Regions from separate parts of the Methylobacterium sp. SD274 genome, predicted to be linked through region 2. Evidence: riboswitches for the same ligand, from Rfam matches in the RefSeq annotation. Region 2 holds a riboswitch; the other holds the start of a gene.
The links. Region 2 has a riboswitch for cobalamin ahead of IPV08_RS05780 (TonB-dependent receptor). Riboswitches for the same ligand answer to the same signal wherever they lie in the genome.

Region 1: it holds a riboswitch for cobalamin, as region 2 does, so the genes downstream of both, IPV08_RS22395 (TonB-dependent siderophore receptor) here and IPV08_RS05780 (TonB-dependent receptor) in region 2, are expected to answer to the same signal.

Annotation. Positions count from the first base shown of each region.
Region 1 covers NZ_JADIJP010000040.1:9,974-14,182, forward strand. The annotation lists gene IPV08_RS22395 (TonB-dependent siderophore receptor) at 1-2,125, opposite strand, end outside; cobalamin riboswitch at 2,308-2,518, opposite strand; gene IPV08_RS22400 (MucR family transcriptional regulator) at 3,104-3,637, shown strand.
Region 2 covers NZ_JADIJP010000004.1:170,753-174,961, forward strand. The annotation lists gene IPV08_RS05775 (DUF1993 domain-containing protein) at 84-647, shown strand; gene IPV08_RS05780 (TonB-dependent receptor) at 688-2,703, opposite strand; cobalamin riboswitch at 2,942-3,144, opposite strand; gene IPV08_RS05785 (catalase family protein) at 3,228-4,209, opposite strand, start outside.

The DNA of each region.
Region 1 (4,209 bases), on a different contig from region 2:
GCGCGCCGGGATAGACCCGGAACACGCTGTTCGAACTCTCATAGTAAGTGGTGTCGAAGATGTTCTCGACGTTAAGGCCGAAGCGCATGTTCTCGTAGCGGTAATAGGCCAGCGCATCGACAGCGATGTAGGCCGGCAGAGAGAAGCCCGAGCCCGATGCGTCCCCGGCGCGTTCGCCAACCCCGCGCACGCCGCCGCCCAGGCCGAGGCCCTTCCAGGGGCCGGCCTGGACCTCGTGCACAGCGAGCAGGCTGCCCGAGTGGCGCGGGATGTTGATCAGCGGTGCGCCCACCGGCAGCACGTTATCCTTGGTCACCACTGCGTCGGCGTAGACGTAGCCCGCCAGGATCTTGATCTCGGGGGTGATCTGGCCTGCGGCCGTGAGTTCGAAGCCCTGGCTGCGCACGCCGCCCGCCGCCAGCGAGAAGCCGCTGTTGTTGGGGTCGGCCGTCAGCACGTTCTGCCGCTCGATGCGGAAGGCCGCCGCCGTCAGGCCGAGGGCGCCTCCGAACAGATCGAGCTTGGCACCCACCTCGTAGCCGATGCCAGTCTCGGGCTCGAACGGCTCCGCGCGGGCCACCGCGAAGGCGTCGGGGCCGATATTGGGCCGGAAGCTGGTGCCGACATTGGTGTAGAGCGAAAGCTCAGGCAGGGGCTGGTAGACGAGCCCGGCACGCGGCGTGGCCGCCACCCGCGATTGCTCTGACTGGGTCGAGTTCGTTCGCTCGCGAAAAGATTGCTCGAAGAAATCGAACCGGGCCCCGAGGAGCGCCTTCCACTCGGGGCTGAGCGCGATCTGGTCCTGGACATAGAGGGCGGTGTTGGTGACTCGTTCCAAGTTGTTGCGCCGGATCGTGAGCGGCGGCAGGGCCTGGCCGTAGCGGGGATCGTAAATGTCGAGGCTGTAGGGGCTCTGGCGGAAGTTCGAGCGATCATAGACCACGCGGCTATCCGTGCTCTCCCGCTCGAAGCCGAGAAGCAGGGTATGACCGAGATCACCGGTGGCGAAGCGCCCCACCACCTCGGCCTGACCGATGGCGGTATCCCAGCGGTAATCGCGGAAGTTCCGGTCGCGCAGGACGGTGCGATTGTCCGCGGCGAGGCCACGGACCTCCGCCGATTCCCCGACCAGCGAGCCGGTGTTGAAGTGGGTGGCGAGGCGCATCTGCCAATCGGCGTTGAAGCGATGCTCGACCCGCACCTGCATCGTGTCCGAGCTCTGATACGTGCTCTGCCCCGGCTCGCCGAGGAAGCGGGAAATCGGCAGGAAGCCGAGTTGGCGGTTGATCGCAATCACACCCCGGTCGACCACGACGCGATTGCGCAGGAACTCGGTCTCGACGGTGATTTTCGTGTCCGGCGTGACCTGCCAGCTCACGACGGGAGCGACGAGGAGCCGGTCGCTGTCGACAAAATCGCGAAAGCTGTTCTGGCGTCCGCCCGCAAAGTTAAATCGGTAGAGCAGCGTGCCGTCCTCGTTGAGCGCGCCACCGGCATCGACCGTGTCGCGGAACTGCTCGAAAGAACCCCAGAGACCGCCCATCTCGACGAAGCGCTCAGCGGTCGGCTGTTTGGTGACGAAGTTGACGAGGCCACCTGGGTCACTGCGCCCAAACAGGCCGCCACCGGGGCCCTTGAGCACCTCGATGCGCTCGACGTTCTGGGTGTCGGGCGGCGGCGGCGAGCCTCGGTTGATCGGGAAGCCGTTACGGTAGAGTTCCGAGGTAGTCGTGCCACGGATGGCGTAGCTGAACACCGTCAGGCCGCCAAAATTGTTCTGCTGGGCGACGCCGGGCGTATAGTTGAAGACCCGGTCGACGCGGGTGGCGGCGAGATCTGTGATGACCTCGCGCGGCGCAACGGTGACGATCTGGGGCACGTCGCGCTGGGGCGTGTCGGTCTTCGTGCTGCTCACCGCCCGGTCGGCCCGGTAGCCCGGGGTCGGACCGATCAGGCCTATCCCCGGGGAGGGGCCAGCACCAGCGACCACTGGAGCGCTCCCGCCAGTAGCCTCCACGGAGAGTTCCTCCAGCGTGACGGCCTCCTGCGCCCGGGCCTCCAGTGCAGGCGCGCCCGCCGAAAGGATTGCGGCAAGCGCGTAGTGCGATCCTCGACGCCTCGACATCCGACGACGCTTGGCCGGAACGGGCAGGGTCAGGATCGCAACCTTCGAGGTCGCCAGGTTGGGACGAAGGGGCACCGGTGCGCTCAAGGTTGTCGAGCGACGGCCGAGCGGGTGCCCTCGCGGGACCGGCTGCGTCAGTAGCCAAGCCCGCTCATGCGCTCCGCCGGGACACCCCGCCCGAGAGACGTATCGTTGTGCAAGGCAGGTCTCCTGGCTCGCGGGTCGTCGCCCTCGCCTCGGCCTTCCCAGTACGTCGCACCAGTGACCATGGACGGTGAGGGCTCACCGCTAACAGTTGCGGGGGCAGCTTCGGAAGCGCTCCTGCGAGCACCCCGAATTCCCTCTTAGCCCGCGAGCCGACGACCCGCAGGAACCTTGACGGTCAGACATTCGCCGGGCGCCGCCGCATAGTCAATCGAGGGGGCGTCATTTTCTCGCAACATTGTAACATTGCATCAGTCTGGTCCCGGACCGTTGTCCGTCGCCAGATGGATTGGGACAGTCCGCTCTTTTCAGGTGCGGAGGCTCTGATCCATCGGGGGTGAAAGGTTATGCAGCCTGCGCCTAGTGGCGCAATCGGCCGATGCTCGATGGCCTCCACGATAAGCGCTTATGGACGTCTTCTGGTCGAAAGCAGTCGGACCGCATTCCACCCGATCTAGTCGTAGGTCTTTGTCTGCGAGGTCGCCTGGAAGCGGACCTTCCCGGGGTCTGCAACGGGTTGAAAGCGGAAGCTCTACCACGCTCATCATCAGGGGCGGCGCGAGGTCGGTCGTGATGATGCCGGCCTTACTGAAGCGCCAGGGGCGGTCCCCTTGGCGCCCCGTGCTCTGCAATCCAATCCGGCAACACTGAGCGGAGTTAATCGCTTCAGGGTGACGCCATCCAACAAGCTACGTGAGTTTTGCTTGGTGAAAGCGTTGTGTTTCGTACCAAACTTACTCTATGGGGCGTCCACGGATCCTCAGAGAAAATGCTATGGCCGACAGCACCCAAAATTCTCAGCCAGACTACATCAAACTCGCAGCGGACATCGTCGCCGCCTACGTCTCCAATAACTCTTTGCCAACAAGCGCCTTGGGCGAGTTGCTGAGCAACGTGCATGCTGCCGTCAGCAGTCTTGCGATTGGTGGAACCGGTACGGTGGCCGAGGACAAGATCGAGAAGGCGACGCCGGCTCAGATCAAGAAGTCCATAACGCCCGACCATCTCATCAGCTTCGAGGATGGCAAGCCCTACAGAACGATGAAGCGGCATCTGACGCTCCGTGGACTGAGCCCCGAGACCTACCGCGCGAAGCATGGCCTACCTGCCGACTACCCCATGGTCGCCGCAAGCTACTCGGCTGCAAGGTCCGCCCTGGCCAAGCAACTCGGTCTCGGGCAGCAGCGGAATGGTGCGGCCAAGGCGAAGGCTGTCGTGCCGGAAAACGCCGTCGTTGAAGAGACCGCTCCGGCTCCGGAGAAACCCAAGAAGGCGGGTCGGCCTCGGAAGGCTGCCGCAGCAGCTTGACGAACATAACGGCAGCATCTCAGGTGCCGTTTCCGCTTGGGTCTCAGAAAATCTCGGCACCCCCAACTCAGGTGAGTGCGACCGCGCAAAAGCGGTTGCACAAGGATGGGCCTGTAAGATTGCACCCCGCAATCTAGCGAGTGCCGTGCCGCCCCCTCGCTGCTCCTCCGCCATGGTGACCCTTTGTCGAACACCGTCAGCCCCATAGGGAGCAACGCTATCCCATTAGTGCGGGAGCAAGTTGGGCAGGCGATCAAGTTAGCTCATGAGATGCGGGCAGAGGTAAAGCGCAGCCGTGCTTTGATGAAAGAAGCGAAGGAAACCCTCCGTAAAATCAAGCCCTATCGCACGAACTTCGACTGAGGTTCGGCGGTCGCACCTTGGTGCATTTGCTCCATAAGGCCGGCTTTTTGGGCATGGTCTCTGCGGAAGCCATGGGGGGCGACGGGAAGCCCTGCGAACGCCGCTCTCAGCAAGGCCCAAGGCGAGAAGCAGCCCCGCCGGCCCCGTGATCAGATCGGGGCGGCGATCTGATCACGGGACCGGCGGGGCGGGCCGTCCATCTCACAGTG
Region 2 (4,209 bases):
GGAAAAAGTGGGCCTCGACTCATGGTGTTCGCTCTCGCGGAAATAGGGTAGGCCTTGAAGTAGCCGTCGCCGCGAGACTGATTATGTCGCTGACTAACCTTCTGGTACCGACCTACAGGAACATGTTGCGGACGCTGGCCGGGCTGCTGGACAAGGCAGAGCATCAGATGGCGGATCCGGCCAATGGTCTGCTTTCGGCGCGTCTGGCACCGGACATGTATCCGTTGGCGTCACAAGTGTGCTTTGCCGCCTACCAAGCTCAGGAGGCGACGTTCCGCCTTCGCGGTGAGGACATTCCCCTATCGCTCGCCGCCGTGGCGGCCGAAGGGCGTAATGCCGGCGAGGTGCCCGGATCAATGGCGGATGCACGGGCTCGTATCACCGAGGCATTGGCGCTTCTGGACGGCCTCCCGAACGATGCCCTCGATGCCGGTGCGACTCTGCCAATCGTGATCGAGCTTCCGGGCAACATCACGTTCGATATGAGCGGCGAACAATACGCTCGGGATTGGGCTCTGCCTCAGTTCTACTTTCACATCGTCACCGCCTACGCCATCTTGCGGCATTACGGCATCACACTCGGCAAAGCCGATTATGTGCCTCACATGTTCGCATATCTCCGGCCCGGATCACTGCCATCAGCATGACCGGAGAGCGGCTTGGCTGCCTGCAACCCGCTCCCATCCCTCAAAACCGCCCCGCCACCGTCAATCGCACCGCCATCGGCTCCACCGGATGCAGATGCGTGTCCGCCACCCCGCTCGCCGGCTCTCCCCGCAGCCGCGACTCATAAAAATAATCGATCTGGCTCGCCTTGACGTTGAGCAGGTTGAGGATGTCGAGCTGCACCGTGAGGCCGTTCTCGAAGTTGTAGCCGATGCGGCCATTCACCAGCGTGGTCGGCTTCGAGCGGACGGAATTGTCCTCGATGAGCGGGCGCGACCCGAAATAGCGAAGCCGCATCGTGCCGAACCAGCCGAGCGCGTCACCGAGGGTAAAGCCGGCCGCCGCGATGGCGGTGGGGGCGGCGGGAATGCGGCTCCCCGCTGGGTCGCGATCGGCGAAGCGGGCATGGGTGACGGTGAGGTCGGCATCGACGGCGAGCCAGGGCGTGACCGCGTAGTGGTTGGTCCACTCGATGCCGGTGCGCCGGCTCGGGCGGCTCGGCTCGGTGGTGCCGGCATCACCCACGAACAGGTTCTCGGAATCGAAATCGAGCTGGAACAGGGTCACGGTCGATTCGAGGCCGGCGATGGAGCGGTTGCGCAAGCCCACCTCCGAGCCCACGGAGCGCACCAGCAGCGGCACCCGGTCGAGGGGGAACAGAGGGTTGCCCGGATCGACCGTAATGGTCGCGCCCCGCGCGTCGTTGGAATGGAAGCCCTCGCCGTAATTCACGAACAGTTCGGTCTCGGCCCAGGGGCCGAACACGACGCCGAGCTTGGGGCTGACGATGCCGTCCCGCGCATGGCCTGAGTTCAGCGGATTGTTCGATCTCACGCTCGCGTCGTAGGCGTCGGCGCGAAGGCCGACGCTGGTGCGCAGCCAGTCGGTCCAGCGCAGGCGATTCTCGAAGTAGAGCGCGGCGCTGCCCTCCTGCACGCGGTCGTCGCGCACGGTGGAAAGCGAGGTGCGCGCCCGCGTGTTGAACAGGCCCACATGGATGTCGTCGAACCGGGTCTGCACGCCGATCTCGTTCTCCATGGGCAGGCCGAACAGCTCACCCTTGAACACCCTGGCGATCTCGCCGCCGGCGACGGTGCGGCTGTCGAGCTGGCGGAACTGGTCGCCGTTGACCGGATCGTTGAGGAAATAGGTGAAGTTGTTGAACAGGTTGAGGTTCGAGCGGATGACGTAGGCGCTGGCGCGGGTGACGCCGCCGTCGTCCGACCGGCTCCAGCGGCCCGACAGGGAGAAGCGGCTGGCAGCGCCGCCATCGCTCGGATCGAGAGTGCCGAAGCGGCCGATCACGCCTTCGGAAATGGCCCGCTGCGGAACCTGGTTCGTCGCCGTCCAGCGGTTGGAATAGGCCATGCCGGTGAGGGAGAACCCGTCGAGGGCAGTGCCCTGGCTGTAGCGCAGCACGCCGTTGAGCTTGCGGATGTCGTCCGGCACCACCCAGGGGCCGTCATAGACCTGAGCCTCGCCGGCGGCGAGGAGCGTCCCCTCCCCGAGGGGTGCGGAGGCGATGGTGAGCGCCCGCTTGTAGCCGAAGCTCCCGAGGGAGGTGAGCGCGAATGGGCGGGGCACCGCGTCGATCGTGTCGATCCGCACCGATCCGGCGGAGGCGAAATCCCCGTCACGGGCGAAATACGGGCCCTTGTGGAACTCCACCGCGCCGACGAGTTCGGGAATGAGGAAGTTGATGTCGGCATAGCCCTGGCCGTGGCCATGGGTGCGCATGTTGGCCGGCATGCCGTCGATGGTGATGGCGATGTCCGTGCCGTGGTCGAGGTTGAAGCCGCGCAGGAAGTACTGGTTGGCTTTTCCCTCGCCGGAATGCTGCGTGACGATGAGGCCGGGCACGGCCTCCAGCACCTCGCCGGGGCGGGTCACCGGGCGATCGTTGAGGGCCCTGCCGGTGATGACGCCCGAACTCGACGTCAGCGCGGGAGCGGACAGGGCGCCGAACGCCTCGGCCCCGCCGGTTCCACCCGTGGCCCCGCCGAGACCGGGACCGGCCGCTGCAGGGGGCGGGCGCATGTCGGCGGCCACGGAGAGTTCGTTGAGGGTCGCCTCGGCGGTGGTTGCCGTCTCGGACTGGGCAAGAACCGGCGAGGCGGATGCCAGGAATCCGACAGCGAGGAGCGGGGTAACGAGACGGGCGGACACAGGCGGAGACCTCGGGCAACGGCAGTGGCACGTCACCGCGAACGAAGCCGATCCCTACGCGAGCGCAGGCCTCGACACCCCACCAGGACACCCCGCCCGATGCGTTTCGCGTGTGACCACGACTGACGGCAGGTCTCCTGGCTCGCGGGTCGACGCCCTCTCATCGTCTTCCCAGAAGCCGGAGCCTCCAGTGACGTGTTGATGATGGGCTCGCCGCTTACAGTTGCGGGGGCAGCCGCGGCATCGGACGCAAGATCCTCACCGCGTTCCCTTTTGATCCCCCGAAGAGGAACCGTCAGTCTCAGGCTAGGTCGGCCGCGACGAGAGGGTCAATTGCGAGATGATCCCGCACCGATCATCGCCGCTGCCCTGTCGCATTGCAGCAACGTCCGGCGTCAATCCGGCAGAGCGTCGAGGTTCTTCGGCTCCTCGATGCGGCGGCCATTCTTCTCGGCCCGGAAGCGCTTGCCCATCTCGTAGGCCGATTTGCGCATGCGCATGATCCCGCCGAGCGGCCGGTGCGCGGCCAGCCCGTGCCAGGGGCTGAACGACAATCCGTCATCGACATAGGCGGCGCGGGCCTCGCTCCAGCTGGCCTGCGGCGCGGCGGTGAGGGTGGCGATGGTACGGTAGGGGCTCGCGGTCTCAGGCCAGATTACGGAGGCGTCCTCCACCGGCATGTCGTCGAGGTTCAGGCACAGCTGCGCCCGCAATTCCCAGGTGCCGCCGTGGATGCGAAAATGCTCTATCACCGCCTCGCGGATCGCGTCGGCGGCGCTCGTGTCGTCCAGAGGCTTGTTCGCCAGCGCCCTCATTTCGGGAGAGACCGGGACGAGGGAGATCTTGGCGATGTGATCGCCGAAGCGCAGCGGAACCTGACTGTAGAAACTGTCGCCGAGGAGATGCGTCTCGGGCTGCCCACCGAGGGTCGCCAGGGTCGGGCTCGGCGAACCGGTGGTCGCGACGACCGCGCTCTGCACGCCCCGAAGCGCCGCCGATGCGGCCTTCTTCAGTCCCTCCGCCCGATCGGTGGTCTTGGCGAGGAGCTTCAGCGTCGCCAGGAACGGCTTCGGTCCCGGCGCCGAGAAGGTCGGGCCGTTGACGAGCACAAAATCCTGCGTGGCATCCCCTTCCGATCCTTCGAGACGCTCTCCCTCGACACCGAGGACCTTGATCGCCACGCCGCGCGGGGTGGAGACGCTGTCGTCCAGGATGTCGCCCGGAATGGTCGAGAAGCGCATCACCACCGGATAGCGCCCCGGCTTCGCGAACAGGCCCTGCGCCAGTTCGGGGGACAGGTCGGTCGCCACCTCCAACTCGGCCCTCAGCGCGCCATGCGCCTTGGCATGGACGCTGCGGATTGCATGACCGCCATCG